DNA from 4 places in the Mesorhizobium sp. M0587 genome. Region 3 is predicted to be linked to each of the others. Evidence: predicted binding sites of a transcription regulator. Region 3 holds the regulator's gene; each other region holds the start of a gene.
The links. The regulator LexA, encoded in region 3, represses DNA repair genes until DNA is damaged. The targets are predictions, from matches to a motif close to TGTTCNNNNTGTGTTCNG.
Positions count from the first base shown of each region.

Region 1: a site for LexA is predicted at 5,869-5,886, ahead of recA (recombinase RecA). Genes of this name have one in related genera too.
Region 2: a site for LexA is predicted at 4,171-4,188, ahead of uvrA (excinuclease ABC subunit UvrA). Genes of this name have one in related genera too.
Region 4: a site for LexA is predicted at 2,986-3,003, ahead of NKI49_RS16860 (ImuA family protein). Genes of this name have one in related genera too.

Region 1 is NZ_JAMYQP010000014.1:31,466-38,626, forward strand. It holds gene NKI49_RS15115 (NADP-dependent isocitrate dehydrogenase) at 1-894, shown strand, start outside; gene NKI49_RS15120 (glutathione S-transferase family protein) at 916-1,542, shown strand; gene alaS (alanine--tRNA ligase) at 1,784-4,450, opposite strand; gene recA (recombinase RecA) at 4,714-5,811, opposite strand; gene NKI49_RS15135 (carbohydrate kinase family protein) at 6,091-7,035, shown strand; gene NKI49_RS15140 (pseudouridine-5'-phosphate glycosidase) at 7,111-7,161, shown strand, end outside.
Region 2 is NZ_JAMYQP010000006.1:65,241-72,401, forward strand. It holds gene NKI49_RS07590 (MarC family protein) at 1-113, shown strand, start outside; gene NKI49_RS07595 (OsmC family protein) at 145-570, opposite strand; gene NKI49_RS07600 (DUF2306 domain-containing protein) at 623-1,036, opposite strand; gene NKI49_RS07605 (single-stranded DNA-binding protein) at 1,078-1,596, opposite strand; gene NKI49_RS07610 (ArsR/SmtB family transcription factor) at 1,822-2,136, shown strand; gene NKI49_RS07615 (SRPBCC family protein) at 2,133-2,606, shown strand; gene NKI49_RS07620 (ATP-dependent Clp protease proteolytic subunit) at 2,627-3,232, shown strand; gene NKI49_RS07625 (hypothetical protein) at 3,300-3,593, shown strand; gene uvrA (excinuclease ABC subunit UvrA) at 4,338-7,161, shown strand, end outside.
Region 3 is NZ_JAMYQP010000060.1:576-7,736, forward strand. It holds gene NKI49_RS31025 (DUF8608 domain-containing protein) at 1-463, shown strand, start outside; gene NKI49_RS31030 (DUF4062 domain-containing protein) at 465-1,547, shown strand; gene kynU (kynureninase) at 1,693-2,940, opposite strand; gene NKI49_RS31040 (TetR/AcrR family transcriptional regulator) at 3,071-3,721, opposite strand; gene lexA (transcriptional repressor LexA) at 4,184-4,921, shown strand; gene NKI49_RS31050 (ComEC/Rec2 family competence protein) at 4,915-7,161, opposite strand, start outside.
Region 4 is NZ_JAMYQP010000016.1:109,153-116,313, forward strand. It holds gene NKI49_RS16850 (error-prone DNA polymerase) at 1-516, opposite strand, end outside; gene NKI49_RS16855 (DUF6504 family protein) at 513-1,988, opposite strand; gene NKI49_RS16860 (ImuA family protein) at 1,930-2,964, opposite strand; gene NKI49_RS16865 (metallopeptidase family protein) at 3,145-3,567, shown strand; gene NKI49_RS16870 (DUF1737 domain-containing protein) at 3,589-3,795, opposite strand; gene NKI49_RS16875 (HpcH/HpaI aldolase/citrate lyase family protein) at 3,879-4,772, opposite strand; gene NKI49_RS16880 (DUF4153 domain-containing protein) at 5,371-6,921, shown strand; partial or broken gene NKI49_RS16885 (response regulator) at 6,925-7,161, shown strand, end outside.

The DNA of each region.
Region 1 (7,161 bases), on a different contig from region 3:
ATTTTCCGCGAGCCTATCATCATGAAGAACGTGCCGCGCCTTGTGCCCGGCTGGACCAAGCCGATCATCGTCGGCCGCCACGCCTATGGCGACCAGTACCGCGCCACCGATTTCCGCTTCCCCGGCAAGGGCAAGCTGACGATCAAGTTCGTCGGCGAGGACGGCAAGGTGATCGAGCACGACGTGTTCGACGCGCCCGGCGCCGGTGTGGCCATGGCCATGTACAATCTCGACGAATCGATCCGCGAGTTCGCCCGCGCCTCGCTGAACTACGGCCTGCTGCGCAACTATCCGGTCTACCTGTCGACCAAGAACACCATCCTGAAAGCCTATGACGGCCGCTTCAAGGACATTTTCCAGGAAGTCTACGAGGCTGAATTCGAGGCCGAGTTCAAGGCGAAGAAGCTGTGGTACGAGCACCGCCTGATCGACGACATGGTGGCCTCCAGCCTGAAATGGTCGGGCGGCTATGTCTGGGCCTGCAAGAACTATGACGGCGACGTGCAGTCCGACACGGTGGCGCAAGGGTTCGGCTCGCTCGGCCTGATGACCTCGGTGCTGATGACTCCGGACGGCAAGACGGTGGAAGCCGAAGCCGCGCACGGCACCGTCACCCGCCATTACCGCCAGCACCAGAAGGGCGAGGAAACCTCGACCAATTCGATCGCCTCGATCTTCGCCTGGACGCGCGGCCTCGCCCACCGCGCCAAGCTCGACGACAATGCCGAGCTGAAGCGCTTCGCCGAGACGCTGGAAAGGGTCTGCATCCAGACGGTCGAGTCCGGTTTCATGACCAAGGACCTGTCGCTGCTGATCGGCCCCGACCAGCCTTGGCTTTCGACCGCCGGCTTCCTCGACAAGATCGACGAGAATTTGCAGAAGGCGATGGCGTAACCCGCCTCGTCCGGGAGCACCATGGGCAAGCCGGTCGTCTACGGAGCGGATTACAGCGTCTATGTCCGCATCGTGCGGCTGGCGCTCGAGGAGAAGGGCATCGATTACGAGCTTGTGCCGGTCGATGTCTTTGCCGCCGAGGGCATTCCCGCCTGGTATCTTGAGCACCACCCATTCGGCCGCATACCAGCTTTTGAACATGACGGTTTTCGCCTCTTCGAGACCAATGCGATCACTCGCTATGCCGATGAAGCGTTTGACGGGCCGGCGCTGCAACCGAAGGAGCCGCGCAGCCGTTCGCGGATGAACCAAATCATCGGCCTGCTCGATGCCTATGCCTACAGGTCGATGGTCTGGGATGTCGCCGTCGAGCAGTTGGAGAAGGCGGCGCCGGACGAGACGCTGATCGCGAACGGGCTTTCGCAGGCGCGCAAGGCGCTCCAGGCGCTGTCCTCGCTAAAAGCGCCGGGGCCATGGTTGCTGGGCGACCAGCTGACGCTGGCCGATCTGCACGCGGCGCCGATCATCGGCTATTTCCTCAAGGTCGCGGACGGGCGGGAATTGCTGGCCGAATTTTCTGAGATCCAGGACTGGTGGCACCGCATCGCCGCGCGCGCCAGCTTCGAGAGGACGGAGCAGATCGGCTGACGGCGATTAGCTCGGTGGGCAGGCAATCGCTTCGGGCTTGAATTCGAGGCGTTGGCGCTGCCCCTCATCTGGCTGCCGCCATCTTCTCCCCGTATAGTGACGGGGAGAAGGACGCTTTCGTCGATGATTTCGCCAATCGCCAGCGTCGCGGCATCTCCCTTCTCCCCGTCACTATACGGGGAGAAGTACCCGGCAGGGCGATGAGGGGCAGCGCCGACCTGGAATTGATGGTCTCCAGCGATCACGCCGCCTCGAGTGCCGCCCTCACCGCCGCGATCGCATCATCGGCCCTGGATGCATCGGGGCCGCCGGCCTGGGCCATGTCGGGGCGGCCGCCGCCGCCTTGCCCGCCAAGGGCGGCCGAGGCGACACGCACCAGGTCGACGGCGCTGAAGCGGCTGGTCAGGTCGTCCGTCACGCCCACGACGACACTTGCCTTGTTGTCCTCGCCGGCGCCGACGAAAACGACGATGCCGGAACCGAGCGACTTCTTGCCGGCATCGGCCAAGGGCTTCAGGTCCTTCGGCGAGACGCCGGAAACCGCCTTGCCGAGGAAACCGACGCCGGCAATGGTTTCGTTTTCGGCGGGCGCACCGGCTGGCGAGCGGTCGCCCAGCGCCAGTTTCTTGCGCGCCTCGGTCAGTTCCTTCTCGAGCTTCTTGCGCTCGTCGAGCAGCGCCTCGACGCGCGCCTGCACGTCGGCCGGCGAAATCTTGAGCGTCGCCGCGACCGATTTCAGACGCCGGTCCTGTTCGTCGAGATGCCGGCGCGCGGCCTCGCCGGTCAACGCCTCGATGCGGCGCACGCCGGCGGCAACCGCGCTGTCCGACACCACGCGCACAAGGCCGATATCGCCCGTCGCCCTGACATGCGTGCCGCCGCACAGCTCGACCGAATAAGGCCGGTTGGCCTTGGCGCCATGCAGGCCCGTGCCCATCGAAACAACCCGCACTTCGTCGCCATATTTCTCGCCGAACAGCGCCATGGCGCCCTCGGCAATGGCGTCGTCGACCGACATCAGGCGCGTGGTCACCGGGCCGTTCTGGACGACGATCTCGTTGGCCATGCGCTCGACCTCTTCGAGGTCCTCCGGCGAGATCGGCTTGTTGTGCGAAATGTCGAAGCGCAGGCGCTCCGGCGCGACCAGCGACCCCTTCTGCGCGACGTGGGTGCCCAGCACCTCGCGCAACGCCTCGTGGATCAGATGCGTGGCGGAATGGTTAGCGCGCAGCCTGGAGCGCCTGAGATGGTCGACCTTCAGCTCGACGGCAGCACCGGTCCTGGCCGTGCCGCTCGCCACCTTGCCCAAATGCACGAACAGGCCGTCGGCCTTCTTCTGCGTATCGGTCACCTCGATCGAGAACCCTTCGCCCGAAATGACGCCGGTGTCGCCCATCTGGCCGCCGGACTCGCCGTAGAACGGCGTCTGGTTGACGACGATCGCAACCGCTTCGCCCTCGCCGGCGCTGTCGACGGTCTTGCCGTCTCTTACCATCGCCTGGATGAGGCCTTCCGCCTGCTCGGTCTCGTAGCCGAGGAACTCGGTAGCGCCCGCCTTCTCGCGGACCGCGAACCACACCGTCTCGGTGGCCGCATCGCCGGAACCCGCCCAATGGGCGCGCGCCTCGGCCCTCTGCCGCTCCATCGCATTGGTGAAGCCGGCAAGATCGACAGAGATGCTGCGCTGGCGCAGAGCATCCTGCGTCAGGTCGAGCGGGAAGCCGTAAGTGTCGTAAAGCTTGAAGGCCGTTTCGCCATCCAGCATGTCGCCGGCATGCATTTTTTCGGTAGCCTCCGAAAGCAGGCCCAGGCCGCGCACCAGCGTCTTGCGGAAACGGGTTTCCTCGAGCTTCAGCGTCTCGGTGATCAACTGTTCGCCGCGCACCAGTTCAGGATAGGCCTGGCCCATTTCGCGCACCAGCGCCGGCACCAGGCGCCACATCAGCGGATCGCGGGAACCCAGCAACTGCGCATGACGCATGGCGCGGCGCATGATGCGGCGCAGCACGTAGCCACGGCCTTCATTCGACGGCAGCACGCCGTCGGCGACCAGGAAGGAGGACGAGCGCAGGTGATCCGCGATGACGCGGAAGGATCCTACCGTCTCCGCGTCCGGAGCACGCCCGATCGCGGAGGATGCGGCGTCGATCAGGTGGCGGAACAGGTCGGTCTCGAAGACGCTTTCCACGCCTTGCAGAATCGACGCCATGCGCTCCAGGCCCATGCCGGTGTCGATGGACGGCCGCGGCAGGTCGACGCGTTCGTCCTTCGTCACCTGCTCATACTGCATGAACACCAGATTCCAGAATTCGAGGAACCGGTCGCCGTCTTCCTCGGGGCTGCCCGGAGGGCCGCCCCAGATGTGTTCGCCCCGGTCGATGAATATCTCGGAGCACGGCCCGCAAGGGCCGGTGTCGCCCATGGCCCAGAAATTGTCCGATGTGGGAATGCGGATGATGCGGTCGTCGGAGAGGCCGGCGATCTTCTTCCAGAACCCGGCTGCCTCGTCGTCCGTATGATAGACGGTGACCAGCAGCTTGTCCTTGTTCAGCCCGAACTCCCTGGTGATCAGGTTCCAGGCAAGTTCGATGGCGCGCTCCTTGAAGTAGTCGCCAAAGGAGAAATTGCCGAGCATCTCGAAGAAGGTCAGATGGCGCGCGGTGTAGCCGACATTGTCGAGATCGTTGTGCTTGCCGCCGGCGCGAACGCTCTTCTGGGCGGTGGTGGCGCGCGAATAGGGCCGCTTCTCCAATCCGGTAAAGACGTTCTTGAACTGCACCATGCCGGCATTGGTGAACATCAGCGTCGGATCGTTGCGCGGCACCAGCGGGCTCGACGCCACGATTTCGTGACCCTCCTTGCGGAAATAGTCGAGAAATGTCGACCGGATCTCGTTCACGCCACTCATGAAATGCTGCCTTTTCGAGAGAACCGCCGGGGCGGAAAATGGACATGGCCTTTTAGCGGTCGCACCGCACCCTGTCCAGAAACACGGAATGGGCCAATTGGCGGCTTCCGCCAGCAGTTGGAACCGCCTCTACCCCGCCAAAACGCAAACCGCCGGCACGAAGCCGGCGGTTTGAAACACAACAACACAGAACTCAATTACATAAGCCCGAGATAATAGAGCAGGATTATGGCCGAACTCCGGCGGGTACCCTGCCCGGGCCGTTACATGGCGCCGGCTTCATCCTCGAACCCATCGTCGCCACCTTCGGAACCGCCATTCTCGAGGAATTTCTCGGCGATCAGCCCGGCATTCTGCCTGAGCGCAAGTTCGATCTCGCGGGCGGTATCGGGATTGTCGCGCAGGAACAGTTTGGCATTCTCGCGGCCTTGGCCCAGACGCTGCGAATTGTAGGAAAACCAGGCGCCTGATTTCTCGACCACGCCGGCCTTGACGCCGAGGTCGACCAGTTCGCCGGTCTTGGACACGCCCTCGCCATACATGATGTCGAACTCGACCACCTTGAAGGGCGGCGCCAGCTTGTTCTTGACCACCTTGACGCGGGTCTGGTTGCCGACGACCTCGTCGCGATCCTTGACCGAGCCGATACGGCGGATGTCGAGACGGACAGAAGCATAGAATTTCAGCGCGTTGCCGCCGGTGGTGGTTTCGGGCGATCCGAACATGACGCCGATCTTCATGCGGATCTGGTTGATGAAGATGACCATGGTGTTGGAGCGCGAGATCGAGGCGGTCAGCTTGCGCAGCGCCTGGCTCATCAGGCGGGCCTGCAGGCCCGGCAGAGAATCGCCCATCTCGCCTTCGATTTCAGCGCGCGGCGTCAGCGCCGCGACCGAATCGACCACCAGCACGTCGATGGCGCCGGAGCGCACCAGCGTGTCGCAGATCTCCAGCGCCTGCTCACCGGTGTCGGGCTGCGAGATCAGGAGGTTTTCCAGATCGACGCCGAGCTTGCGGGCATAGACCGGATCGAGCGCGTGCTCGGCATCGACGAAGGCGCAGATGCCGCCCTTCTTCTGGGCTTCCGCCACCGTGTGCAAGGCAAGCGTCGTCTTGCCCGAGCTTTCCGGCCCGTAGATCTCGATGATGCGGCCGCGCGGCAGACCGCCGACGCCAAGCGCGATGTCGAGGCCAAGCGAACCGGTCGGCACCGTTTCGATCTCGACGACCTGCTCGTTCGCGCCGAGCCGCATGATCGAGCCCTTGCCGAAAGCCCGCTCGATTTGCGACAGCGCCGCATCCAGAGCCTTTGATTTGTCCACTGCCTTATCCTCTACAAGCCGCAAAGTATTCTGAGCCATGATACATCACCCCTTGGTCGTCAATGAAGGCCGGACAATCCGTTATCCCTATCTGTTTGTACCTTTTTTGTTCTCATTTGTCAAGATGCACCAACTTATTGAAAAACAACCAACATCCTGATTTGTTCTTTTTTTGTCTCGCGATTTCGCCCCGGGACACCCCTGAATCCGCCAAACTCGGTTGCCGTGCAGGCCTCGCGAATCGCCGCCCTTGGCTGCGAAGCTCCGCCGCACGGCATGGCGCTTGTGCGTGACGGCCAACAAAGGTCATATCGGCACATGGTGAAATCTCCAAGAATCCTGGCGGTCGGCGGCGCCCATATCGACCGGCGCGGCCAGGTGTCCGGACCCTACGTGCCGGCCGCCTCCAACCCGGGCACGATGCGCGAGGATGTCGGCGGCGGCGTCTTCAATGCGCTGCGCAGCACGGTGCGGCGCGGCGTCTCGGCCTCGCTGCTGTCGGTGCGCGGCGGCGATGCAGCCGCCGATACGGTTTCGCGAGCCATCGCCGAAGCAGGCATTGCCGATTTGTCGGCTGTGTTCCTCGATCGCACGACGCCGAGCTATACGGCTCTGATCGACCGCGAGGGCGAATTGCTCGTCGGCTTTGCCGACATGGCGCTCTATGAGCTGGCGTTTCCCAAGCAGATCCGCCGGTCCAGGGTGCGGGAGGAGATCGCCGCCGCCGATGCCATCCTGTGCGACGCCAACCTGCCATCGGCGGCCCTGGAGCGGCTGGTATCGCTTGCCGCCGGCAAGCCCGTGTTCGCCATCGCCATTTCACCGGCCAAGATCGTGCGCTTGAAACCCGTCCTCGGCGATCTGGCCCTGGCCTTCATGAACAGGCGCGAAGCGGTCGCACTTGCCGGGCTTGACGATGCGGCCTCCCGGCAAGACATCGTCGACGGGCTGAGAAGCGCCGGCCTCGTCAGCGCGGTGGTCACGGCGGGAGGCGGCCCGGTGCTGGGCTTCGATCGCGACGGCACCTTTGCCGTCATTCCGCCCCCTCCAAGAAAGGTGGCCGACGTCACCGGCGCCGGCGATGCGCTGGCGGGCGCGACAGTCGCCGCCTTGCTGCGCGGGATGGCCTTGCGTGCGGCGCTGCGGGAAGGCGTCGCCGCCGCGACGCTTGCCGTCGAAAATGCCAATGCAGTGCCGGATTTCACCGCGGCGGCGTTCACCGAAGCGCTGGCTCTTGTGCCCGATGCGCAGGAAGTGGCATGAGACCGGCCAGTTCATAGTGCCCGGTGCCGCTGAAGCGTCCAAAAGGATGCGCCGCACACCGGATTGGAGATCCAGATGACCCCAGAGACCGCCCGCCCCTTCATCGATGTCCACGCGCCGGTGGCG
Region 2 (7,161 bases), on a different contig from region 3:
GCATCCTCGGCCAGACCGGCCGTTCGATCCTGACCCGCCTGCTCGGCGTCATCCTGGCCGCACTTGCCGTGCAGTTCGTCGCGGACGGCATCAAGGCATTGATGGTGGGGTGATGCCGCGACGGGCCGCCTGTCGACGGCGACCCTACTTCGCCGTCATATCGATCACTTCGAAATCGTGGGTGATCGCAGCGGTCTTGGCCAGCATCGCGGAGGCCGAGCAGTATTTCTCGATCGAAAGATCGATCGCCCGCTTGACCTTGTCGCTGGAGAGCGCCTTGCCCTTGACGACGAAATGCATGTGGATGCGGGTGAAAACCCTGGGCTCGGTTTCGGCCCGGTCGGCGTCGAGCTCGACCACGCAGTCCTCGACCGCCTCGCGGCCCTTTTCGAGGATATGCACCACGTCATAGGCCGAACAGCCGCCGGTGCCGATCAACACCAGCTCCATTGGGCTCGGCCCCGGCGTTTTACCTTCCGGTCCGAACGCAGTCCCCAGCACGACCTTGTGGCCCGTGCCGGATTCGCCGACGAAGGTGCGTTCCTCGACCCATTTGATGCGTGCTTTCACCTGAAACATCCTTTCGCCGCAACACTGTCCATGCCTGGGACTAGAGAAGAGTTCACGGGCCGCTACGCGCGACCCCGAAGACCACGTCGTGCATGACCCTGCCCGGCAACAGCGTGAAGATGCCGGCGCCGACCAACGCAAAGACATACAGCGCAATCATCGCCTTGCGGTGCTTGGCGACGCGGTGATTGCGTGCATGCCAGACCGCCAGCGGCACCGTGACCAGCACCAGGATCGACAAGAGATTGATCGGGCTGAAAGGGCCAAGGAGCCGTATCTGCTGGATCCAGAAACTCGAGATGGCGACGGCCAGCATCAGCGCCGCCCAGAGATAGCCCATCGCGCGGTGGCGCAGCGTGCCTTTCGGCAGCGCCAGCTGCGCGCCGCCTATCGCCAGCGCGGCAAAAGCCGCAAACGCATGCCATGGGATCGGAGGACGTGCCGATAGGAGCGGTCCGAGCGACATCGCGCCCTCTCCTCAGATGCCCGTCACGCCCGTGTCGATGCTCAGAACGGAATTTCGTCGTCCAGCTCGCGCGAAGAACCGCCGCCACCGCCGCCCTTGGAAGCGCCGCCGCCGCGATTGAAGCTTTCGCCCGGGCTGGACTGGCCGAAATCGGAGCCACGGCTGCTGCCGCCGGAATAGCCGCCGACCTGGCCGCCCTCGCCCTGTCCGCGCGCGTCGAGCATCTGCAATTCGCCGCGGAACTTCTGCAGCACGACTTCCGTCGTGTATTTGTCGGCACCGGTCTGGTCCTGCCACTTGCGGGTCTGCAGCTGGCCCTCGACATAGACCTTCATGCCCTTCTTCAAATACTGCTCGGCGACCTTGGCGATCCCCTCATTGAAGATGACGACGTTGTGCCACTCGGTCTTTTCCTTGCGCTCGCCGGAATTCTTGTCGCGCCAGCTTTCCGACGTGGCGATGCGGATGTTGACGACCGGCTCGCCCGAATTCAGGCGACGGATTTCCGGGTCTGCGCCGAGATTGCCGACCAGAATGACTTTGTTGACGCTACCCGCCATGATATTTCTCCGCGCTCGTCCGAAACAAATTTTTGTCGCAGCACCTTACAGGTTGCCGACAGTCGCCGCCTGCTAAGGCTGGCTTTTCCCACAAGGTTTTTGTTCTCTTTTCGTTCTACACGCATTACTGCCGATTGTCAAGGAATGGCAGCAATGCTGGAAGCCTACATATGGGTTTCAAAACAGCCCTTGCCAAACCAATAAGTATCGACTTATGCTTTTGTCATGATCGAAGCCGAGATTTTCCGAGCCCTGGCCGACCCTACGCGCCGCGCCGTCTTTGAGCGTTTGGCAACAAGCGAGATGAGCGTGTCGGAACTGCGCAGCGGCATGACGGTGTCGCAGCCGGCCGTGTCGCAACATCTGGCGGTTTTGCGCGGAGCCGGCCTCGTGACCGAGCGGCGCGCCGGCCGCAACGCCTATTATCGCGCCGATCCGCGGGGGCTTACACCCCTGCTCTCCTGGATCGAACGCTACCGGGCCTTCTGGCCGGATCGCATCGAAAGGCTGAAGGCGGTTTTGAAGGACATGGACCAATGAAGCACGAAAGCCAAACGGAAGCCGCTCTCGATGCGATCGAGTTCGAGTACGACCTCGCCGAGCCGCCGGAAAAAGTATGGCGGGCGCTGACGGTGCCGGAACTGCTCGCGGCCTGGATGATGCCGAACGATATCAGGCCGCAGACCGGCAGCCGTTTCGCTTTCGCCGGGCCGGAGGCTGCGATCGAATGCGAAATCCTTGACGCCGAACCCGAACGGCTGCTGCGCTATTCCTGGCGCGAGCAGCCGGGCGATGCCAGGCAGGACGCGCTCGACAGCATCGTAACCTTCACGCTCGCCCGCACCGTTTCCGGCGGCACGCATCTGCGCATCGTCCATGACGGCTTTGCCCGCAAGGCAATGCCCGCTGTTGCCACGGCGGGTGCCGGATGCCGGCTTTCGCTGGGACTGCGCGGGCCCGCGAAACCCGTCGCCGCGAACACATCTTTGCCGATGCTGCGCGCGGCCTGACCAGGACAATGGAGAAGATTATGAGCGGTGTTGCCAATCTGGTGCCGATGGTGATCGAGCAATCGAGCCGCGGCGAACGCGCCTTCGACATTTTCTCGCGGCTGCTGCGCGAGCGCATCATCTTCATCAACGGCGAGATCAACGACGACACCTCGGCGCTGGTCTGCGCACAGCTTCTATCGCTGGAATCGGACAATCCCGACAAGGAGATCTCGCTCTACATCAACTCGCCGGGTGGCGTGGTGACCAGCGGTTTCGCCATCTACGACACGATGCAGTACATCAGCTGCCCGGTGTCGACCGTCTGCATGGGCTTTGCCGCTTCGATGGGATCGTTCCTGCTGATGGCGGGTTCGCCGGGACGCCGCATTTCGCTGCCCAACGCCACCATCCTGCTGCATCAGCCGCTGGGCGGTTTCCAGGGCCAGGCCTCCGACATCCAGCGCCATGCCGAGCGCATCGGCCAGACGAAACGCCACATGACCGAACTCTATGCGCAGCATTGCGGACGCAGCTACGAAGAGGTCGAGCGAACGCTGGACCGCGACCACTTCATGACCGCCCGCGAAGCCCAGGCGTGGGGCATCGTCGACCACGTCTTCGACACACGCAAAAAGGCGGCGTGAATCCGGTTGCCGAAGATTTGACGATGGCTGTCTGGTTCCGTCGGCGCCACATGACTATAAATGAGGAATGGCCTACCTTCTTCCGTCCAGAACTTCACACCGCATCGCCATTGCGATGCTCGCCATTGCCGGCCTGGTGTCCGGCACGGCACGCGCCGAAGACAACTCGCCACGGAAAGGCGCCCTGCCCGGCGTGAGCAGCGAGTATCGCATCGCCAGGCCGGCTCCGCAGCCCGAGTCCGACGACGCGTTCCCCAGCAACGGCGACGGCCAGTTCAAGATCGGCGACACGGACGTCAGGATTTCCGGCAGCATCACTGTCGATGTCGGCGCAGGTTCGATCAAGCCCTCCAACCGGTGACATCAGCCGGAGGGTTTGCGATTCATCTTCTCAAGGTCCGCGCTATTGGGCGGGCACGCTTTTGGAGATCATCTCGCCTAAAAGAATAGCCCCGCCGTGCTTTGCGCAAACGGACGGGGCTTCTCTGGATTTAAAATCCAATCTCTTGCCGGGAATATACTGCCGGCGTTTGATTTCGGATGCTTCGCGGTGTTCAGCCGACGATCCGACTAGCAGTCTCTGATTTTAACGGTACGGCAGGTTCATGGTTTGCCTGGCGGCGAAACCGCCAACTCTTGGCACTTATGCCCGCCGCGGCTCCATCGCGATGTGGAGCCCTTTGTGATGGTCAGGTGGCGTCATGCTCCGCTCCTTTGTCCATTGCGTCCTGTCGTCGTCCCGAAGCTCAAATCGCAAATGCCTGCGGCGTCTCGCAGGCCGCCCCTGGGCGGCGAGGCCATCGAAAGACGGCCGGCTTCGGTTGACGTCTGGAGTCTGCCCCCCTCTGTCGGGGACGTCAACCGTTCAAATAGGCTGATTAAAAAATGTGATCGAACCTCATGCACCAGGGCTCCATGCACAGCTTTTGTCAGGAGCATGTTCGGCCTTTGTTCTTTCTGCTTGCCCCTTCGCGCGAAAGACGGTTAAACGCTTCTGTCGGGAGTTGTGGCGTCTCTCGACGTGGCGGCAAAAAAACCTACATAAGGGATGGCCGGGAAAAGCCCGCCAATCCCACGAATTCCAGATCTGAGGCGGCGACCGGCTATGGCCGACCATAAATTTCTTTCCATTCGCGGGGCGCGCGAACACAATCTCAAGAACGTCGATCTCGACCTGCCGCGCGACAGCCTGATCGTCATGACCGGCCTGTCGGGCTCCGGCAAGTCGTCGCTCGCCTTCGACACCATCTATGCCGAAGGCCAGCGCCGCTACGTCGAGAGCCTGTCGGCCTATGCCCGGCAATTCCTCGAAATGATGCAAAAGCCGGACGTCGACCAGATCGACGGCCTGTCGCCAGCCATCTCCATCGAACAGAAGACCACGTCCAAGAACCCGCGTTCGACGGTCGGCACCGTCACCGAGATCTACGACTATATGCGGCTTCTGTTCGCGCGTGTCGGCGTGCCCTATTCGCCGGCCACCGGCCTGCCGATCGAAAGCCAGACGGTTTCGCAGATGGTCGACCGGGTGCTGGCGGTCGAGGAAGGCACGCGCCTGTTCATCCTGGCGCCGATCGTGCGCGGCCGCAAAGGCGAGTACCGCAAGGAATTGCTGGAGCTGCAGAAGAAGGGATTTCAGCGCGTCAAGGTCGACGGCGTCTTCTACGAGATTGCCGACGTGCCGGCGCTGGACAAGAAGTACAAGCACGACCTCGACGTCGTCGTCGATCGCATCGTCGTGCGCGGCGATCTCGCCACCCGGCTTGCCGACTCCATCGAGACCGCGCTCAAGCTCGCCGAAGGACTGGCGGTGGCCGAGTTCGCCGACAAGCCGCTCGACGCCAGCCAGACCGGCGAGGATTCGGTCAACAAGTCGAAGAACGAGACGCATGAGCGCATCCTGTTCTCCGAAAAATTCGCTTGCCCGGTGTCCGGCTTTACCATTCCGGAGATCGAGCCCAGGCTGTTCTCGTTCAACAACCCGTTCGGCGCCTGCCCGACCTGCGACGGTCTCGGCAGCCAGCGCGCCATCGATCCCAATCTCGTCGTACCGGATGAGAACCTGTCGCTGCGCGACGGTGCCGTCAGCCCATGGGCGAAATCGACCTCGCCCTATTACGTGCAGACGCTTGAGGCGCTGGGCAAGGCTTACGGCTTCAAGCTCGGCGACAAGTTCAGGGATTTGAGCGTCGAGGCTCAGGAGGCGATCCTGCGCGGCACAGGCGAGCGCGAGATCACGTTCCAGTATGATGACGGCCTGCGCTCCTACAAGACGACCAAGACTTTCGAGGGCGTCATCCCCAATCTCGAGCGGCGCTGGAAAGAGACCGAATCCGCCTGGATGCGCGAGGAGATCGAGCGCTTCATGTCGGCCACGCCTTGCCCGGCCTGCAAGGGGTATCGGTTGAAGCCCGAGTCGCTGGCGGTGAAAATCGCCGGCAAGCACATCGGCGAGGTCACCGAACAGTCGATCCGCAACGCCGACCAGTGGTTCACCGACCTGCCGGCGCAGCTCAACGACAAGCAGAACGAGATCGCGGTCCGCGTGCTGAAGGAAATCCGCGAACGGCTGCGCTTCCTCAACGATGTCGGGCTCGACTATCTGACGCTGTCGCGCAATTCCGGCACGCTGTCGGGCGGCGAGAGCCAGCGTATCCGGCTCGCCTCGCAGATCGGCTCCGGCCTCACCGGCGTGCTCTATGTGCTGGACGAGCCGTCGATCGGCCTGCACCAGCGCGACAACTCGCGCCTTCTCGATACGCTGAAGCACCTGCGCGACATCGGCAACACGGTCATCGTCGTCGAGCATGACGAGGACGCCATCCTGCATGCCGACTATGTCGTCGACATGGGGCCGGCCGCCGGCATTCATGGCGGCGAGATCATCGCCCAGGGCACGCCGCAGCAGGTCATGGCCAATCCCAATTCGATCACCGGCAAATACCTGTCGGGCGAACTGGAGGTGGCGACGCCCAGCGTGCGGCGCGAAGCGAAGAAGAACCGGCGCCTGAAAATCGTCGGCGCGCGCGGCAACAATCTGAAGAACGTCACCGCCGAAATCCCGCTCGGCACCTTCACCGCCGTCACCGGCGTGTCGGGCGGCGGCAAGTCGACCTTCCTGATCGAGACGCTGTTCAAGGCGGCCTCCCGCCGCATCATGGGCTCGCGCGAGCATCCGGCCGAGCATGACCGCATCGAGGGCCTCGAATTCCTCGACAAGGTCATCGACATCGACCAGTCGCCGATCGGCCGCACGCCGCGTTCGAACCCGGCCACCTATACCGGTGCCTTCACGCCGATCCGCGACTGGTTCGCGGGCCTGCCGGAAGCCAAGGCGCGCGGCTATCAGCCGGGGCGCTTTTCCTTCAACGTCAAGGGTGGCCGCTGCGAGGCCTGCCAGGGCGACGGCGTCATCAAGATCGAGATGCACTTCCTGCCCGACGTCTACGTCACCTGCGACGTCTGCCACGGCAAGCGCTACAACCGTGAGACGCTCGACGTGCTGTTCAAGGGCAAGTCGATCGCCGATGTGCTCGACATGACCGTCGAGGAAGGCGTCGATTTCTTCGCCGCGGTGCCCGGCGTGCGCGACAAGCTCGACACGCTGAAGCAGGTCGGCCTCGGCTATATCCATATCGGCCAGCAGGCGACGACGCTGTCGGGCGGCGAGGCGCAGCGCATCAAGCTCGCCAAGGAACTGTCGCGCAAGGCGACCGGCAAGACGCTCTACATCCTCGACGAGCCGACCACCGGCCTGCATTTCCATGACGTCGCCAAGCTTTTGGAAGTGCTGCACGAGCTGGTCGACCAGGGCAACACGGTGGTCGTCATCGAGCACAATCTCGAAGTGATAAAAACCGCCGACTGGGTGCTCGACCTCGGCCCCGAAGGCGGCGACGGCGGCGGCGAACTCGTCGCCTCCGGCACGC
Region 3 (7,161 bases):
CGATCACTTCTCTATTAAGTCATTTTTTCCATCCCCACGGTTATGTCATATCCCAGCCGACACACCCGCGAAAGTAGCGGAATGTCTGCAAAAGAGCTTTTCACTATATTGGGTCGATACCGCTGCGGCGGCAAACGCGTTGCGAGCAAGCCTTGAGGCATTGCTGGACGAACTCAAAATTCCAAGTCACAAAAAGAACGCCAAAGGCGAAACCGTTTATATCGCCCTACATACCAGGCTGGAATCATGGTCGGCATCGGACAAGGACCATGCTGAGCTTTGCTTTGCGCTTAAGGAAGTTGGAAATCTCGGATCGCATGGCGATTCGGTGAAGCCAACACATTACTTTGGTTCTTTGGAAATATACTCTCATCTTTTAAAAGAACTTTTCGATAATAACGCAAAGAAAATGAAAGATCTTGCGCAAAGCATTCGCGACGAGATCAAGGCGAAGAAACCCTGACATGCACGACAAGCGATATTCCGTCTTCATCAGCTCGACCTTTGAGGACCTCAAGGCCGAACGGCAGGCGGTTCAGGATGTGGTGATCAGCGCAGGTGATTTTCCGGTACAGATGGAGTCTTTCCCTGCCGCCGACGAGGATCAGTTTGAGTTTATTAAGGCGCTAATAGACAAGTGCGATTATTATGTGCTGATCGTCGCGGGTCGTTATGGAAACCCCGCCGAAGACGGCTTGAGCTACACCGAAAAGGAATATTGCTATGCGGTATCCAAGGGCATTCCGATTCTGGTGATGCTGCACGGGGATCGGGGCAGCATTTCGGCAAAGGACAGTGAAGGCTCGGTGGAGGGCAGAAAGCGCCTAGATGCATTCGTTGCGGCAGTTGAAACAAACCGCCTACGGAAGACTTGGATAACCCCAGATGGCCTAAAGCTCGCTGTCCGCGAGGCACTGGAACATGCCAAGGCAACGAAACCGGCTGTGGGCTGGGTACGAGGTGACGCCGTTGCCAGTATGGAAGCTCTGGAAGAGCTAAACGAAGTCCGCAAAGAAAACGTCAAGTTTCGCGATGCAATTGGCAGTTTGGAAATAGCACTTGCGCTACCTCCGATCCCGGCGGCGGACGATCCAATTACTATTGATCTTTTGCCGAATACCCGCGGGCGGGGCTCTCCGTACGGCAGTACTGCATCCGTTCACGCCACATGGATTTCCACTTTCCCTATATTCTTCAACAACCTTCAATGGAGTACGAGTGACTGGAACAACGAGTACTCCTATTACATCAAGGATGACGAATCTTGTGTTGAAATAGGGTCTGCCATCGCAGGTGTGGTGGAGTCGGTTGATACCTCAAAGGCGTTCAAAATCAGCAAATCGACGTTGGACCGCCTCATGAGCTATTATATCGAAGCCGGACTAATGAACGCGGTAGGGGCGGAACAGGCGTTCACCGAGACAGCGCGGACGGTGGCTAGGCGTCACAGTATAGCGGGCGGGAGCCCGTTTGCATTCAAAGTATTTAGAGGAAAGATCGCGGTGACCCCCGCGGCGTCGGACTTGAGCGACGAAATACCCTTCTAGCTGCCCCGCGTCGGGCTACGGCAGCTACGGGCTCGAAGCGGTCATTTCGGAAGCGTCGCGCTGGCGACCGCAATGGGGTCGTTTGGCGACGGCCGGGAAAGCGCGTAACGCTTCCCCGGGGGAATTGCGTAAAAAACAAAGTTTCTCAGGTCACCGCCGTCTTGACCGCGAAGCGCGCGTCCTGCCAGGCGCCGGTGCGCAGGATATCCTCCAGCACCTCGACAGCCTGCCAGACGTCCTTGTAGCCGATATAGAGCGGCGTGAAGCCGAAGCGGATGGTCGACGGCGCGCGGAAATCACCGATGACGCCGTGCTCGATCAAGGCCCGCATCACCTGGTACCCGTGTGGGTGGAGGAACGACACCTGGCTGCCGCGCGCATCGCCGTTGCGCGGGCTTTCGAGTTCGAGGCCGTAGGCGCCACACCTGGCTTCTACAAGCCGGATGAACAGATCGGTCAGCGCGATGCTCTTCTTGCGCACCACCGCCATATCGACCTCGTTCCACAGGTCCAGCGCGCCCTTGAGCGCCCGCATCGACAGCACCGGCTGCGTGCCGCACAGGAACCGGCGGATGCCCGTGCCGGCCTCGTAGCCCTGTTCGAAGGCGAACGGCCGGGCGTGCCCCCACCAGCCGCTGAGCGGCTGCCTGATATCACCATGGTGCCGTTTGGCCGCGTAGATGAAGGCCGGCGCGCCCGGACCGCCATTGAGGTATTTGTAGGTGCAGCCGATGGCGAAATCGGCATTCGCGCCGTCGAGTTCGACCGGCAGTGCGCCTGCCGTGTGGCAGAGATCCCATACGATCAGTGCGCCGACCTGATGCGCCTTGCACGTCAGGGCGGCCATGTCGCGCAACTGGCCGGACTTGTAGTTGACGTGATTGACCAGGATGACGGCGACATGCTCGTCGATCAGGTCTTCGATATCAGGCGCATCGACGCCCTCGAGCCGCAGCACCGTGCCCGGCCGTGTCGAGGCCACGCCTTCCGCCATGTAGAGATCGGTCGGAAAGCTGTCGCCCTCGGCGACGATCACCGACCGGTGCGGCCGCATGCCGAGTGCGGCATGCAGCACCTTGTAGATGTTGATCGAGGTGGTATCGCAGACCACCGTCTGGCCGGCCGCGGCGCCAATCAGCCGCCCGAGCTGATCGCCGAGTTCGACCGGCATGTCGAACCAGCCGGCGGTGTTCCAGGCACGGATGAGATCCTGCGCCCATTCCTGTGTCGCGGCCTTGTTCAGTTCCTCGAAGACGGCGGGAGAAGCAGCACCCAACGAATTGCCGTCGAGGTAGATCACCCCTTCCGGCAAGACGAAGCGATCGCGCATGGCACGCAGCGGATCCGCGGCGTCCATCGCCTCGATCGCTGCCAGATCGGGAATTCTGCTCATGGTCACGATGTTCCCCGTTGAAAAGAGTGCGCCCGCGGCCGGGGCAAGGCTGGTTGAAATCAGACGTCAGGTCGCAACCAAGCTCCCGGCAGGAGCGACAGAAGGGCGGACAGGTAGGGAACCGCGATCATTATCGTGTACTCCTGTCGGCGGCTGTCGACGACCGGCCGTCCCTGTCGGGCGCATAGAGGCGCAAGAACAGGGTGAGCGCCCTGTTCGATCTTTGCTCGACTTCCGGCGGAGGCAGTTCCTCCAGGACCCCGACGATCCGGCGAACCTGAAGATCGCCGATCAAAAGACGGACGTAGATGTCGGCGGCTTCGGCAGGATCGTCACAGGCGATCAGGCCGTCCCGACTTGCGGTTCGAAGCAGGTCGCCAACAAGCGGCATTATGGTGTTGCGGCCGAATTGCGCGATCGATTGGCCAAGCGTGCCTGTATCGTTGACGTCGCCCGCCGCGGCGCGATTGAGCGCCACCGCCTTGTCGCCCGTCACCAGGGTCAGCAAGACCGGCCCTAGCAAGCCCAGGGTTTCGAGGGGATCGCGAGCCTGGTGAAGGGCGTCCTCCAGCAGCTTCCTTGCCTCTCCCGCATTGGCTTCGATCAGGGATCGAAACAGCACCTGCTTGTTGCCGTACCAGTTGTAGAGGGTTTCGTTCGACGCCGATGCCCGCTTGGCGATGGCAAGCAGGGACGCGCTTTTGTAGCCGGTTTCCCGGAGCACCGCGTAGGCGGCATGCTCTATCCGTGCGCGGCGCGCTGCCTGCTTCGGCGTGATCATTCATGTTCCTCCTCACAAACCGTATACTCTTATACGGTTTCGTCAAGCGAGCGGTAAGCAACGAGCAAAAAAGCGGCCCTTCGCGTCCTACGGTGCCTGGCCGCTTTCTGGCACGCAGTTGGCATTTTGGCTTCGTTTCGTTCACGAGCGACGGAGGTTTTTCGACCCGCCGAAACGCACCCGGCATCTGTCGGCAACACAGCTTGCGGGATTATGCCAAAAGTGGAGATCGATCGGCCCACAGGCCATTAACCGAAACAATTTCAATGGGCCCGAGCGCGCGTTGACGGCGGACCGCGCCTTTGGGATGCCGGTTGCGGGAGGCCACTTCGTTTCCGCAGCCTTAACAAATTCATTAAACTTTAAACAGTTGCGGAACACAACTGGAACAGATAGTGTTTGTTCTGGGTTTGTTTTTCTGATTCTGATTCAAACCCGTTGTTCAATGTCTTGGGGGCCGCCATGCTGACACGCAAGCAACATGAACTGCTGATGTTCATCCATGAACGACTCAAGGAAAGCGGCATTCCGCCCTCCTTCGACGAGATGAAGGAAGCGCTCGATCTCGCTTCCAAGTCCGGTATCCATCGGCTGATCACGGCGCTGGAGGAGCGCGGCTTTATTCGCCGGCTGCCCAACCGGGCGCGGGCGCTGGAAGTGCTGCGGCTGCCGGATTCGATCGCGCCGGGCCTCAATGCGGCAAAAAAATTCTCGCCAAGCGTCATCCAGGGCAGTCTTGGGCAAGGCAGCCTCGGCCGCCAGATCAAACCGGCGCAATCGCGGATGTCATCGGCTGGCAATGACGACGATGCGGTTTCCGCGGTGTCGATCCCGGTGATGGGCCGTATCGCCGCCGGTGTGCCGATCGATGCCATACAGCATCAGACGCATTCGATCTCGGTGCCGCCTGACATGATCATGGGTGGCGAACACTATGCGCTCGAGGTCAAGGGCGACTCGATGATCGAGGCCGGCATCTTCGACGGCGATACCGTCATCATCCGCAACGCCGACACGGCCAGCCCTGGCGAAATCATCGTAGCGCTGGTGGATGAAGAAGAAGCGACGCTGAAACGGTTCCGCCGCAAGGGAGCTTCGATTGCTCTCGAGGCAGCCAATCCCGCCTATGAAACGCGCATTTTCGGGCCAGACAGGGTCAAGGTGCAAGGCAAACTGGTCGGGCTGATCAGACGCTATTGAGGCGGCTGCGGTTTTACCGCTGGCTTGTCGGGTTTGTTGTAGGGCGGCAGCCCCCTCGCCTCGCGTGAAAATTTGCGTTGCGTGTGCCAAGGCCGGTATGGGCTGTCCACGGCGAAGCTGATTGTCGCTGGTGCGATCGCCGATTGGCGGTCGAAGAAGACGGCCGCACTGCCTTTGCGGGCGAGTTGCCGCTTGGTGACGACAAGCACCAGCGGGTTGTGACAGGGGTCATATGCCGTTGCATCATTGATGACGATCAGGTCGGCGAAACCGCAGGCTTTCCACGCATCCTTGCGGTCTTCGACATGCGCTATGATTGCACCCGATGAGTGCCTGGCGAGACAGACGCCTGATATGCAATAGAAAGGTGATCCCGGCGGCAGCCCGATGGAATCGGCGATGTCGAATTCGCCGTCTCCTTCGGTGAAGATTTCCGGCACGACGATGGTTTCGGATGTCAGGGCGCGTTTCCAGTTGTCGACGGTGAATTCGTTCGGGCGTGCCCGACTGACCGCAAGTTCGCCGCCGCCGATCGGCAGTGCGACCAGCCGCGCATCCTCCGAGATCAGCACATCCGGCGTGCGCGTATCGCCGACGATCAACAGACCGGCGAGCGCGAATGGAAGTGCTCCAAGCCGCAGCCATGTCGTTGCCATTGTCGCGATGACGAGGGCAATGGTCACCAACAGCACCGACTGCTGCGAAATCAGCCCGACGGCATCGACCGGCGAACGCTCGGAAATCCAGCTTGATATGGCGATCATGACAGTCAACCCCTTGCCCATCAGGTAAAGGGACGGCCCATCCAGCCCGAACGGCATCAACAGTGCACTGGCAACGGCCAGGAACATCACGAGCGTCACGATCGGCATGATGGCCAGATTGGCGAACAGGCTGAGCGGCGACACGCGCTGAAAATGCCAGATGGCGAAAAGTGCCGTGGCGCCGCCGGCGATGATCGACGTCATGGCAAGTCCGCCGGTCGCCAGCAGGAGTTTTCGCGTCAGGAAACCCGGCAGGGATCGCTTCGGCGGTGGCGGTCTGGTCTTTCCCGCACGGTGATCCGCCCAGCCGGCATAGGCGCCGACCAGCGCGGCGGTCGCGGCGAAAGACATCTGGAAACTCGGGCCGACCACTTCATGCGGCGACACCACGATGACGGCGATCGCCGAGATCGCCAGGTTGCGCATGGTCAGCGCCGCCCGATCGAACAGCACCGCGATCAGCATCACCGCCAGCATGATGAAGCTGCGCTCGGCGGCAACGACGACGCCCGAGATGACAAGATAGGCGGCAATCGAGCAAAGTGCCGCCACGGCGGCGTATTTCTTGACCGGCCGACGCGCTGAAAAATCCGGGAACAGGGCAAAGACGCCGCGCAGCAGGCCCATGATGGTGCCTGCGACCAGCGCCATGTGCAGTCCGGAAATGGAGATGATGTGATAGATGCCAGTACGGCGCATCGCTTCGTTGATTTCGTCAGGAATGCCGGCGCGCACGCCGACGATCAGCGCCGCGGCGATCTCGCCTTCGGCACCGCCGACAATGTCCCTGATGTGATCGGCGATGCCTTCGCGGGCGGTTTCCACCGCCGAGGAAAGGCGGGCCGACAGCGGCATGCCATCGTCACCTGTGGCGACGATTTTTGGATTGCCGAGAAAGAACCCGCTGCCGCCGATGCCCGCGAAATAGCTGTCGAAGGAGAAGTCGTAGCTGTCCGGCCGCACCGGGCCTGTCGGCGGAAGCAGCTTGGCATAGCCGGTGACCAGGGAACCGGCGGTCAGTTCGGCCGGTATCTTGCGTGCCGACAGCCGGACGCGCTCCGGCGCATAGCGCAGTATCGGCCGGGCGGTCGACATCACGTCGATGGTCAATCGGATGCGGCCAGTCTCCATCCGGTCGACCGAAACGACACGGCCTGTCACTTGCGTCGAGATTTCGGAGCCCAGCATCCGGGTCGCGGTCCGCCACGTCTCGACCTTCGCGGCAAGCAAGCCAGCCGCGCACAGGAACGCCGCCATGAGGCACAGGTGAGTTTTGGGCCAGGAACGCGAGACCAGAGCTAGGAGCCCCGTCAGCATGACCAGCGCCACAAGTTTCGCAAGGTCAGGCTCCGCCGCGAGCGAAAAATAGCCGATCGCTCCGCTCGCCAGACAGACCGGCACCAATAGGAAACCTATGCCGCGGTCGAGTTCCAGAGCCGCCGCCGTTGCAATGCCGCGGCGCAGGCGCGGCAGTGA
Region 4 (7,161 bases), on a different contig from region 3:
CCGGAAACGGTCATTGCCGGCATAATCGGGCGAGACGCCAAGGCGCAGGCTCCTGCCGAAGCGGTCCCTGAGTTCGCGGAGCAGGTCGAGGACATCTTCCGCGCCCGCCGTCAGGTTGGGCAGGACCGCCAACGACATCAGGTCTCCCCATTCGAAGAGGTCGCCGCGCTGGAGAAGCGTGGCGCCCTTCTCGGTTTCATCGCGCAGATTGGCTTGGGTGAGCATGCGGCACAGATGTCCCCAGCCCTTGCGGTCCTGCGGATAGGCGAGGATGTCGGGTGTGCCGTCGCAGAAAACCAGCCGGCAGCCGGGATGATAGGAGAGTTTTTCGACCTTGGCCTGCTGCCAGGCGCGTACCACGCCCGCCACCGTGTTGCGGTCGGCGAGCCCGATCGCTGAAAAGCCCAGAAGCTTGGCCGCGACCACCAGCTCCTCCGGCTTGGAGGCGCCGCGCAGGAAGGAGAAATTCGACTGGATGCCGAATTCGGCATAGGGAATGACGGCCAGCGCGTTCATGCGAAAACCCCATGCAGGAACCAGCGCGGCGGCAGCTGCGAACCGCCGTAAAGGCCTTGCCGGTAAAGCCAGTAGCGGCGGCCGTCGGCATCCTCGATGCGGAAATAATCGCGCGTCGATGCCGCTTCGTCGCTTGGCGCCTCGCGCCACCATTCGGCGGCGATGCGCTCCGGCCCTTCGGCACGCGTCACCCGGTAGAGCGCGCGCCGCCAACGGAAGTTCAGCGGCGGCCCCTCAGGCATTTCGGTGACCGGCACCTCGATGGGTTCGGGCGAGCGGAAAAGCCGGATCGGCCGCTCCGGCGGGAAGATAGTCGTGGGTGCCTGTATCCTGTCCGGCTTTTTCGGCGGCGTGGTGCGGCGCGGGGCTTCGGTGAAGGGGATCGTGACGACGGCGCGTTCCGGCAGATGGCTTTCGACGACGACCGGCCTGAGAACCGCGCCCTCGCCGAGCCGGGCGCGGATGCGGTCGGCGAACAGCGCGATATCGGCGCCGTCGTCGGTCACCTCGCCGGCAAGGTCGGCCTGCTGCATGTCGAAGGCGGCGGCCGACAGCACCGAAAGCCGTACCAGGTCGAAGCCGTAGCCGGCATCGATATCCTGTTCGAGCGCGGCCAGCCGTTCATGAAACAGCTTCTGGATCAGCATGGGTTCGCGCATCGGCCGCGAGGTGCCAAGCGCGATGCGGCTGACGGCGCCGTCGACGCGGAAGAGCAGCAGCGCCAGCGTCCTGGCACCTTCGCCGCGACGCTCGAGGTCGGTCTTCAATGTCGCCGCCAGCATGCCCACCAGCCGCTCGATATCCTCGGTCAGGGTGACGGGCTCGGCCAAATGGCGTTCGACCGAAAGCGGCGCGACGGGAAGGCGCGGCGACACCGCTTCGTCGAGATGGCCAAGCGCCTGGTCGAGGCGCAAAAGCAGCGAGGCGCCGAAGCGGCGGGCGAGTGGCGCGCGCGGCGCCGCCATAACGGCGCCCGCCGTGCGCAGGCCGACGCTTTCCAGGCTGGTGCGGATCGCTGGTTCGATGCGCAACGCGGCCAGCGGCAAGGGTGCGAGCAGCGCTTCCTCCTCGCCGCTATCGACGATGCGGTCACCGGAGAAGCGTGCCGCCGCCCAGGCCGCGCCCGGTGTCGCGGCAAGCCCGGCGCGGACATCGAAACCCTGATGGAAGAAGCGCGACAGGATGTCGTCCAGCATGGCGCGCTCACCACCGAAAAGATGGGTGCAGCCGGTGACGTCGAGAAACAAGCCGTCGGTTGCGTCCAGCGCCACCAGCGGCGTGTAGCGGTCGCACCAGTCGGCAAGGCCTTCGAGAAGGCGGCGGTCGGCCTCCGGATCGGCTTCGGCGACGTCGATCGACGGATGCATGGCGCGTGCATCGGCAATGCCCATGTCGCGCTTCAGGTGCAGCGCCTCAGCCCGCTCGTCGAGGGCTGAAATGCGCTGCGCGTTCCCTTGGCGGTGACTGATCACCAGCGGAAGATGATCCGACGGCCGGGAACGCCAGGATCGCCCCAGACGCTGCCGCAGGATCCTTTCCACTGCCAGATAGGGAAACCACAGGGACAGGATTCTCTGCCCATTCTTTCTGGGCGCGTTCCCTCCGTCCTTCCTCGTCCCTTCTTTCGTCGAATGCGCGTTCATCGGGGTTCCACTCCAGTGTGAATTGTCCGGGCAGGGCCGTGCGGCTCTTGCCGATGGTGATGGTAAAGGCCGGGCGGCCGATCGAGCCGGCAAGCGGCCCGGCGACCGTGTCGCGCGGCACTGCCGGCGCCGACGCGACGATGAGGCGGACGGGCGCCGCCGTCGGTTCGGGCTCGGATGCCTGCCGCAACAGGAACACCGGCCGGCCGGCCGCCTGCGCACGGGCATGCAGCCGGCGCGTCGCGGTCAGGTCCAGCCGCTGCGGATTGCCGCGGATTTCAAGGATGACGGCGGCAAGCGCCGTCATGCGGGCGGCCTCCTCGGCGATCCACAGGGCATCGACAAGTCTTGGCGCTTCGGAGAACAGCAATTGCTCCGGCTGGATGCCGAACGAGGCATGAAGCCCTTTTGCGTAGGGAAAGCCCGCCTCCCGGAAAATCTCCGTGGTGCCGATCCACAGCACCGGCAGTCCTTGTGCCTGCCTGAGGATCAGGCTGGTGAGCGACAGCGCGAAACCGGCGACGGCTCCGGCGTCGCGGGTTTGTGTGCCATGGATTTCGCTCAAGGCGGCTTTCGGCAAACCACCGCTCAGGGCGGCATCGAGCCGCTCGACGCCGCTGGGCAGGAACGCATCCGGCAAGGCCGCCGCCACGCCGCGCCGGACGATTGTGACATCGCTGTTGGCATCGGCATCAGGGTTCGCGCCGGCCGGCACCTGCAGGCGCTCGGGCAGCGTTCCCTCGATTTTCGCGATCTGGCGGCGCAGGGCAAAAACAGTCTCCCGCGCCACGGCGGTCATCGCCATGACGGTCAGCTTCCACTCAATTGTTCCTGTTATGTTCCCTATAGATTCCAGAGGGCGCCGGAAGAGTCAAGCAGAGTCCTGAAGAATTTATTCCTGTTGGCGTGCAGGCTGCGGGTGCATCAGCCGCGTCATTTGCCGAGTCCGGCCTGAAAGCCTATATGCCGGATCAAAGGACACCGCATGGCCCGCATCTACAAAACACGCACCTGGCACGACGAGCTTTCGCCTTCGATGGAGGAAATGGAGTTCCTGGCGCTGGAGGCCTACGCCCATCTGCCGGAGGATTTTCGCAAGCTGACCGGCGAGATCGTCATTCAGATCGCCGAATTCCCGACCGACGAAATCATGGACGATCTGTCGCTGGAAACGCCGTTTGACCTGCTCGGCCTATTCGAGGGGCGCGGCATTGCCGAGCGCTGGAACCCGCAGACCGGCGAAGGCCCGAACCGCATCACGCTCTATCGCCGCGCCATGCTCGACTACTGGGCCGAAAACGAAGAGACGCTGGGCGACATCGTTACCCATGTGCTGATCCACGAGATCGGGCATCATTTCGGCCTGTCGGACGATGATATGGAGAAGATCGAAGAGGCGGTGGAATAAGGTCCTAAGCTTCAGCGAAAGCTACCAATCGCTAAGCTTGGTATCCGGCCCGTATTCCTGACCCTCGACATCCTTGACCACCGCCTGGCCGCAGCGCATGGACTTGGCTTTCTTGTCATAGGCATAGGTCGGCGAGCCGAACAGGTGCCAGCCCTTGTTCAGCGCCGCCGTCACCTTGTGGCAGAAGCTGGCATCGTCCTGGGCGGTCAGAAAGCGGTAGAGTTTCATTTTTCAGTCCCTGTCGTGAAGAACGAGCGGCCTTGGGTCGAGCATGATCTGTTCCGAAAACCGATTGCCGTTTTCATGCTCAATCATTGGCCGATGGCGGCCGCCTTCGCCAGCAGTTTTTCGGCCTGCACCAGATGCAGCCGCTCGACCATCCTGCCATTCAGCGCAAGCACAGCTTTGCCGCTGTTCTCCGGAAGCGCAAAGGCGTCTTTCACCAGGCGCGCCTCGGCCACCGCCTCCGCCGATGGCGCGAAGGCGCGGTTGGCGGCTTCGATCTGGGCCGGATGGATAAGGGTCTTGCCGTCGAAGCCCATGGCGGCGGCTTCCGTGCATTCGCGGGCGAAAGCATCGAGGTCGCGGAAATCGTTGGAGACGCCGTCGAGCATGTCGATACCGCCGGCCCGCGCGGCCAGCACCATCTGCATCAGCCACGGCACGATATAGCGGCGGTCGGGCGTCGCCAGCACGCCGGTGTCCTTGACCAGATCGTTCGTTCCGGCAACGAAACAAGCCAATCTGGATGCTGGGTCGCGACCAAGTTCGGCAATGGCGCCGATGTTGAGCAGCGCCTTGGGCGTCTCGATCATCGCCCACAATTTCACGCTGTCCGGAGCAAAATTATCATCGAGCACATCGCCGGCCTCGAGCAGGTCGCGCGGCGTGTCGACCTTGGGCAAAAGAATGCCGTCCGGCTCGCAGTTGGCGGCGGCCAGCAAGTCGGCGGCGCCCCATTCGCTGGCCATCGCGTTGACACGCACGATCATCTCGCAACCGCGGCTAATGTGGCTGGCAACTGGACGGGCGGCGAAAATCCCCGCCAGCTTTTCGCGGGCGGCGATCTTGTCGGCCGGGGTGACGGCATCCTCGAGGTCGATGACGATCACGTCGCAGGAAAGCTGCGCGATCTTGGCCAGCGCCTTGTCGCTGGAGGCTGGGATATAGAGCACCGAGCGGCGCGGGCGGTAGGTATCGGTCATATCGGATCTATGCCGCCTGTGGCGGGTGGAGGCAAGCGTGCGGGAGGGGAGAGGAAAAGCGCGGGCTCGCCAACGTTGGTGCCCTTCCTCTCCCTCCGGAGGGGGGAGAGGTGGCGCTGCGAAGCAGCGACGGAGTGGGGGAAGCCATTCGCCCAACGCGCAGCAGCCGCAAGACAGACACAAACCCGGCGAGCAAGAAAACTCCAGGCAAGCGGCAATCAGTGGATGAACGGTCGACCCCCACTCCGTCTCGGCTTCGCCGAGCCACCTCTCCCCCGATCGACGGGGGAGAGGAACCTGAACTGGAATGAAGCCTCGATCCTTCCCCCACAAGTGGGGAGATCGGCAGCTTTGGTCTTTGCACGAAAACTGCACAGGCTTGCGGAAAACCTCCTCGGATCCGCCGCATCGCTTCCCTGCCCGCCTGCGAGACAGGCGGCATGCAAAAGCGAGCAAAACACCGTTGGTCCCTGCCTTGCCGGCTGCGCGGCGAAAGCTGGTGGCTGATCGATCCGCCGCCAGCGAAACCCGCGATCTCAGCCATTGCCCGCAAGCGCCCGCCGATCATCCGGTTGCAAGCCACGGGGAAGACCAGGTCATGACATCCTTGTTCACCGCCCCGCCGAGCTATTGCAGCCGCCTCGGTTCCGCCGTGCTGCTGGCAGCACTTGCGGATTTTCTGTTCTACGGCCAGCCCGTCGGCATCACGGTTTTCCTGTTCGCCATGCTGATTGCCGCCGCGGTCGTGGCTGTGCATCCAGCAGCCTTCAGCGACGGCAGGCTCTGGACCAAGCCCCTTGCGCTGCTTGTTGCATTGCTGCCGCTTGCCGAGACTGTAAGCGCCTTGTCGGTGTCAACAGCGCTTGTTGCCATGATCGTCTTCGCGCTTTCGCTCGGCGGGCGGTTGCGACACCGCACTGCCGGCATTGCCGGCCAGATCGCGCTTTTCCTGCTGGCGATGCCGTTCCGGTTCGCCGCCGATTTCATCCGCTGGCGCAAGACGGCGCGCCGGTTCAGCCGGCGCCGCGTCCGGCTGGCGGCGATCGCCGTCTGGGCGATGCCGTTGACATTGGGCGCCGTCTTCCTGGCGCTGTTCGGCGCCGCCAATCCGGTCATCGATTATTGGTTGTCGCTGATCGACCTGCTGAAGCTGCTCGATCTCATCCAGCTCGCGCGGCTTGCCTTCTGGCTTTTCGTGCTCGTCGGCGTCTGGGCGTTTCTGCGGCCACGCTTGCCGCGCCTGTTCCGCCGTATCCCGCGTGCGCCGACGGCGATCGCTATCAGCGCTCGATCAAAGGCGACCGTCACCACGATCGAGGACATCCTGTTCGGCAAACCCGCCATCCTTCGCGCGCTTGTTATCTTCAATACGTTGTTTGCGCTGCAGACCGCGCTCGATGCCACCTACCTCTGGGGCGGAGTCACTCTTCCCAACGGGCTGACCTATGCCGCCTATGCGCATCGCGGCGCCTATCCCTTGATCGTCACCGCCCTGCTTGCCGCCGGCTTCGTGCTGTCGGCGCTGCGGCCCGAAAGTGCGGCATCAGCCGATCCGCTCATCCGCCGGCTGGTCTATGCCTGGGTCGCGCAGAACATCATGCTCGTCATCTCGTCGATCCTGCGGCTCGATCTCTATATCGGCATCTATTCCCTGACCTATCTGCGCGTCGCCGCTTTCGTCTGGATGGGGCTGGTGGCGGCCGGGCTTGCCCTGATCATCGCCCGCATCGCACTTCGCAAATCCAATGAGTGGCTGTTGTCCGCCAATCTTCTGACGTTTTCGGTGACGCTTTATGCCTGCTGCTTCATGAACTTCGCCGCGCTGATCGCCAATTACAATGTCGACCATTCCCTCGAAATGACCGGCCAGGGCATTCCCCTCGACGCCTGGTATCTGCGCTCGCTTGGCCCGGGCGCGTTTCCGGCTCTCGATCGCTTCCTCGGTCATCAGGGGAGGACGGCTGCCGCCGACGATCCGGCCTTCCGTCAACTCGCAGGCCTGCGTAGCAGCGACGAAGGCCGGTATCGCGCCATCCAGGAAAACTGGCGCGCCTGGAGCTTTCGCGACCGGCGGCTCAAGCGCACTCTCGACACCAAGGGGCCGCTCGTGGTTCCTCAGCATATCGAACCTTACGGGCCGGGCCGCTGATCCATGCCGCATCACATCCTTGTCGCCGACGATGATCCGCATATCCGCGAAGTGATCTGCTTTGCGCTGGAAAAGGCCGGCATGAGCACGGCTGCCGTTCCCGATGGCGCTGCCGCTCTGCGGGCGATCGAACGGCGCACGCCCGACCTTGTGGTGCTCGACATCGGCATGCCGGAGATGGACGGGCTGGAGGTCTGCCGGCGGCTGCGCCACACATCCGACGTGCCGGTGCTGTTCCTG